2 linked regions of the Cohaesibacter gelatinilyticus genome follow. The protein of the gene in region 1 interacts with the protein of each later gene in a pairwise test. Links are inferred from orthologs where the notes say so. Each region holds a gene or a part of one and is shown on either strand. Other genes may lie near its edges.

Region 1 (3,261 bases):
TTGGATGACATGCAAATGGTCAATGAATTGAGCATTGATACTTTCACAAAACGTGTAGACGACAATCTGAACGATCCCGCTCTGCTTGAAGAACAATCCAAACGCAATCTGCAGCATGCTCGTCGCTATATGCAGCCGATTGTTCAGAAACGTCGAGATGCCTGTTATCGTGCCTTGAAATATCAATTGACCGCTCAAGCTCAGTTCATCTGAACTTCTTGAACCTCAAGCCAATCAGGCCAGATCATGACCCTGAAGAAGAATTTCATCTGGATGCTCTTAAGCCAGGGTGTGTTTTCCGGGCTACAATGGCTTCTGGTTATTTTGCTCGCTCGTGGTGGTGGTGCCGAACATGTGGGCCAATATGGATTGGCATTGGCATTGACCACTCCAGTTCAGATCTTCTTCAATCTTTCATTGCGCACTGTCTATGTCACCTATCGTGGTGAGGACCATTCTTTTGGAACATTTTGGCGCCTTCGGCTCCTGAGTCTGATCCCGGCAACCTTTCTTATCATTGCCCTCGCATTCATCTTTGGAGATGGCCCGCAAGTGCGATTGGTAATCTTGCTGGTCGCCATTGCAAAAATGGCAGAAGCCTCCTCTGACATGCTGTATGCCCTGCCGCAACGGGTGAACCAGATGGACAAGGTCGGCAAGAGCATGATGGTGCGTGCGATTATAAGCACTGCCCTGTTCGCTCTTCTTTATTGGACCAGTCAGGACATTGTTCTGTCTCTCGCCTGTTATGCAGCTGGTTGGGTTGGGGTTCTACTCTTTTTCGATCGTCTTGTCATGGCCGCACCCTATCGCGACAAGAATGCCGAGCGGCACGGACTAAGCGGATCTGCGCTCTTCTCTCTTGCCAAACATGCGATGCCGATTGGGTTGGCCAGTTTCGCTACAGCCATCGCCATCAATATACCTCGGTTGATGCTGGAACAAAGTGCTGGCACGGCTGAACTCGGTATTTTTGCAGCTCTTACCTATTTCATCTTGCTTGGCAGCATGGTGGTGAATGTTCTGGGGCAAGCGGTTCGCTCACCTCTGGCCACGGCCTATGAGCAAGCCAATGGCAAACGGTTTTGGGCAATTATCGGCACTGGTTCCTGCATTGCAATCGGAATGGGCATCATCTTCTGGTTAGGCACCCTGATAATTGGAGAATGGGTATTGAGAGTGGTTTACGGATCAGAATTTGCTGTCCATTCCACACTTTTTTGCACGATCGGCCTTATCTCCATGCCTGTGTTCCTGGGCACATTTCTTGGCTTCTGTCTGCCGTCAGCCGGGTCTTACCAGCTCTGCCTCTATGCAGCCCTTTTCTCACTGATCGCATCGTTTGGCGCATCCATGATTTTGGTGCCTGTTCAAGGTGCGGAAGGCGCTGCATGGGCCTATGGCTGGTTTGGCTGTGCTGCCAGCTTGCAGATGTTGCTCTTGATCCGACAATGGCTAAAGCGCGCAAGCATGAAGAATCGGTCAGTATCCAACCGTTAGGTTCTACTCAAAGGATGTCCTTGATCGAATGGCCTGCAGGAGTGTGCCTTCATCCAGATAATCCAGTTCGCCACCGATTGGCACTCCGTGTGCCAATTGCGAGATGCGGATTCTCTCAAAGGTTGGATTATCAGCTTGTAAATCCTTAGCCTGATTTTGCAGTTGATCAGTGATGTAGTGGGCTGTTGTCTGACCCTCTACGGTGGCATTGACTGCCAGAATGATCTCTCTAATGTCACCCTTGGCCGTACGTACCAGAAGTCCGGGAATATTCAGATCGTCCGGTCCAATACCATCGAGCGGTGATAATGTGCCGCCCAAAACATGATAGGCAGCATTGACAACACCTGCTCTCTCCAGCGCCCAGAGGTCGGAGACATCTTCAACCACAACCAAAAGCGCAGGATCGCGCCGCCGATCGGTACAGATTGTGCAGGGGCTGGCACTGTCGATATTTCCGCAGGTCTCGCAAATCTGAACCTTGGTGACGGCCTGATTGATGGCGTCCGCCAGCGGCACCAGCAATTGGTCTTTCTTCTTGATCAGATGCAACGCCACTCGTCGGGCAGAACGCGGGCCAAGCCCGGGCAATTTGGCCAGAAGCTGGATCAGCTTTTCGATTTCCGGTCCTGCTACTCTGTTTGCCATGGGCTTGCCTGTGTCTTTTTCTTCAAATCGTGATCCAGTTTTAGACCATGTCGCGATGAGTTGACCTCACTTTGAATGGTCTAACTCCTTGCTGGCGCTAATCTTTTGCCTTGGCTTGTGAAAGCAAACCAGCGAGGCAGGCACTAGAATGGCATTTTCATGCCCGCCGGGAGGCCCAGATCACCGCTCATCTGCTGGACTTTTTCCTGCATCGCTGCTTCTACCTTTGTCTTCGCATCGTTGTGCGCAGCCATGATCAGGTCTTCCAGGATTTCAGCTTCCTCCGCATTGATGAGAGATGGATCTACGGACATTCCCTTCATCTCACCCTTACCGGAGAGAACCACTTTGACAAGGCCGGCACCTGCTGTACCTTCAGCTTCCATTTCGGCCACTTCTTCCTGCATCTGAGCCATCTTGGCCTGCATTTCCTTGGCCTTCTTCATCATCTTCATCATATCCATGATGCAAATCCTTCTTTTCTCAACGCTTCACGAAGCAGCTATTGGCCAGTCCAATTTGGCCCGTCAGGTGAGTTTGAAATCTATATGCCGCTACAAGGGGGCAAATTCAAGAGCTGAGGAAAACAAGATTAGAGATCATCATCCAGTCCAAAACTGTCATCGTCACGCAAACTCATTTCCAGCAAATTCTGATCTGTCAATTCTGCTGCATCTTCGACAACCGGTGCCAGATAGTCCTCTTCGAAATCCCGATTGATGCGTACATCAACGATCTTTACGCCCGGGAAATGTTTTCGAACAGCTTCAACAGTAGGATGAGCGTCTGCATCATCGCGCGCTTTCTGGACTGCCTGCTCTTTGCGTTGCGACAGCGTATCCTGTCCATGCTCGCGTGACACTTCAATCGACCAGCGTTGACCAGTCCAGTCCTGCAAACGACGGTTCAATTTGGCAATCAATGCCTGATCAGGACGATCCTGAAAGGCAATTTCCAAGAAGCCCTGACGCACGGATACGGGGCGAACATTCTGTTCCAGCGCAATTTTGAGAGCAATATCACGGTTCTTGCCTGCAAGACCGACAATCTGCTCAAAACGCGTGATCTGCATGTTGCCCGTTTTGGGCTTGCTTGTCTGTTGCTGACTGGCAT
Region 2 (3,197 bases), on another replicon or contig:
ATCAGAACTTCGCGGCGATGATCAAGCCATTGCCGCATGACCTCTCGTAGACTGAGAACTTTCGGAACATTCTGAGAGTTCAGAACATTCATGTTCAGTGAGACCCGCGATTCCAGGTCTGTCAGCTTGAACAGCGCTTCCATCAAAAGATCCGGATCAACCGACCGATTCTTCGGCTCCAGCACAACCCGGATATCCTCCGCTGACTCATCCCGTACATCTACCAGCAATGGCAGCTTCCGGTTTTGAATCAGTTCGGCGATCCTCTCAATCAGGCGGGATTTTTGCACCTGATAGGGAATCTCGGTCACAACAATATTGTATGCGCCTCGCGCGAGAGGTTCCTTGTGCCATTTGGCGCGCAGACGAAAGCCGCCTCGCCCGCTTTTGTAGGCATCCAGAATTTGCTCGCGGCTTTCAACAATCATGCCACCGGTTGGGAAATCCGGCCCGGGAACCAGTTCCACCAGCTTCTCATCTGATGTTTCCGGATCTTTGATCAGTTGAAGAGCTGCTTCGCATAGTTCCGAAACATTATGCGGCGGAATGGCAGTTGCCATACCCACGGCGATGCCGTTGGAACCGTTTGCCAATAGATTTGGGAAATTGGCAGGTAGAACAATAGGTTCCTTGTCCTCGCCATCATAGGTCTCGCGAAAATCGACTGCATCCTCGTCGATGCCTTCCAGAAGGCGCTGGGCAACCTCGGTCATGCGTGCCTCGGTATAACGCATGGCCGCAGCATTATCGCCGTCAATGTTACCGAAATTTCCCTGACCATCAACTAGTGGATAGCGGACGGCAAAATCCTGTGCCAGACGAACCAGTGCGTCATAAACCGCCTGATCTCCGTGGGGGTGGAATTTACCGATAACATCACCGACAACACGCGCACATTTCTTGAAGCTAGCGTTCGGATCCATCTTCAATTGCCGCATGGCAAAAAGGATGCGGCGGTGCACGGGCTTCAGGCCATCACGGACATCAGGCAGCGCACGCTGCGTGATCGTCGACAATGCGTAAGCGAGGTAGCGCTCTTCCAGCGCCGAGCGAAGATTGATGCTTTCAATCTCGCCAGATTTCATCAAATCATTTCCCATACAGCGATGGATAGCGAATCTGCACGATTCGTGCAATCTTCTGGCGGTTGAGAGCGGCGGAAAACCGGGGAAACTAACTTGACATCAATCCAGTGTCAGATGCGAGCGTATGCAATTGATAAAGCTTTCGCGCATAGCGGGCTCGTTCAACTCTCTGGGGTGATAGATGTGTCGCTTCAAAAAGAAATCCGTCAACACAAACCCTTTTTCGATTTCGGCAAAAGCCAGACGATTGCCAGTTTCCTGCCCAAGCAAGAATTGCGGTAGCACCAAAAGGCGATCATGATAAGGTTTTCCGGCCTCACTGCACACTGCCCTACCCGATTTGGGTGAAACATAGGCAAGATCATCTGCCTGGCCCGTTGCAGCGCAATGTTCCAACTCCAGTCCAAAACCAAGCTCTGCGAGAAGAGCCAATTCGAAACGTATCATCAGCTCAGCGGCAATATCCGGTTCTGTAAACTCATCGACAATAACCGACAGTGCCCGATGAAGATAAGGATGTGGATCACGTTCTGGTAACAACCGGATCAGATCTGCGAGAAACTGAATACCATAGGTTCCCATTGAGCTTTCCATGAGCTTGGCAGCACGTGAATGCAGTGGTTCCACAGTAAACTGACCCAAATGGTTTTCCATGCGTGCTTTCCAGGTCACCTGGACACTATTGCCAAGCTGAAGCACGGGCTGCATGCGCTTCGAACGTCCCGAACGCACAACCCCCAAATGACGACCACGTTCTGCGGTCATTACTTCCAAAATAACCGCTCTCTCACCATGGATGCGTGTTCCAAGAATTATAGCGTCGGATGTCCATTCCATGGCAGCAGCCTGGCTCGCAAAAAGAAAAAAGGAAAGCACTGATCTTTCGGCGCTTTCCTTTTTAAGTGACTCGAGCGTTGCTCGCAAATCAAGTCAGATAGAACCTAGATCGGGAACTCCAGCCCCATTTCGCGATACCGCTCAGGATCATCCACCCACCGCTCGCGCACTTTGACAAACAAGAAGAGATGAACCTTGGCTTCCACCAGCTCGCTCAGCTCTTCACGAGCCGCCATGGAAATCGCCTTGATGCTACGGCCATTCTTGCCAAGAACGATCATTTTCTGGCTATCGCGCTCAACATAGATGACTTGCTCGATGCGCACGGAACCGTCAGGCTTCTGTTCCCATTTCTCCGTTTCGACGGTGGAAGCATATGGCAATTCCTCATGCAGACGCAGAAAAACCTTCTCGCGTGTGATTTCTGCTGCCAGTTGACGCATTGGCAAGTCAGAGATCATGTCTTCCGGATAAAGCCATGGACCCTTTGGCATCTGATCGGAGAAATAGTCGAGGATATCATCGGTATGATCGCCATTCAGCGCAGATACCATGAAAGTCTGGTCAAACCCGGCAATCTCGTTCACCTTTGCAGCAAGCGCCAGCAAGCTATCGCGCTTCACCAGATCAATCTTGTTGAGTATCAGTACCTTGGGCATCTTGATATCATTGACACCCTCCAGAATGCGCTCGACTTGCTCGGTAACGCCCTTTCGAGCATCGACAAGAACGGCGACAAGATCAGCATCTTTGGCTCCACCCCAAGCAGTGTTGACCATTGCACGATCAAGACGGCGTTTTGGAGCAAAAATACCAGGCGTGTCGACGAAAATCACCTGATCGTCGCCTTTCAGGGCAATGCCGCGAATCAAGGAACGGGTGGTCTGGACCTTGTGTGTCACAATGGAGACTTTGGTACCCACGATCTTGTTGACCAATGTCGATTTACCAGCGTTGGGCGCACCGATAAGGGCAACAAAACCACACTTGGTTTTCATATCTTGTGTATCGATCATTTTGCTTTTTCCACCGGTTCGCCATCCTCATTCCAGATTGCTTCACGTATGAGCATGGCACGGGCTGCATTTTGTTCTGCTATGCGTTTCGAAGGTCCGTTGCCAAAGATAGATTCCATACCTTCGACTTCACATTTCAGGATGAATTCTGGTGCGTGGTCGGGACCTTTACGGGAGACTTGACTATAGAGAGGCGGAGGTAATTTGCGTCCCTGCACCCATTCTTGCAAAGTGGTTTTGGCATCACGTAGCGGACCTT

The links.
Region 2: the proteins of recR (region 1) and recO interact in binary tests that used the Escherichia coli proteins (3 or more experiments, as listed by UniProt). The link is inferred for Cohaesibacter gelatinilyticus from one-to-one orthologs.

What each region holds. Positions count from the first base shown.
Region 1 is NZ_OBEL01000010.1:10,706-13,966, reverse strand. What follows is about bases 327-3,261. They hold recR (recombination mediator RecR), read right to left. Parts: upstream 2,149-3,261; coding sequence 1,504-2,148; downstream 327-1,503. Other genes in these bases: CRO57_RS23445 (DNA polymerase III subunit gamma/tau), read right to left, coding at 2,741-3,261; CRO57_RS23450 (YbaB/EbfC family nucleoid-associated protein), read right to left, coding at 2,292-2,612; CRO57_RS23460 (lipopolysaccharide biosynthesis protein), read left to right, coding at 327-1,500. Also shown: CRO57_RS23465 (glycosyltransferase family 4 protein), read left to right, coding at 1-213; more of CRO57_RS23460, read left to right, coding at 247-326. UniProt on the Escherichia coli protein: May play a role in DNA repair. It seems to be involved in an RecBC-independent recombinational process of DNA repair. It may act with RecF and RecO.
Region 2 is NZ_OBEL01000001.1:947,639-950,835, reverse strand. What follows is about bases 54-2,924. They hold recO (DNA repair protein RecO), read right to left. Parts: upstream 1,923-2,924; coding sequence 1,185-1,922; downstream 54-1,184. Other genes in these bases: era (GTPase Era), read right to left, coding at 2,027-2,924; parC (DNA topoisomerase IV subunit A), read right to left, coding at 54-1,085. Outside these bases: more of parC, read right to left, coding at 1-53; more of era, read right to left, coding at 2,925-2,938; rnc (ribonuclease III), read right to left, coding at 2,935-3,197. UniProt on the Escherichia coli protein: Involved in DNA repair and RecF pathway recombination.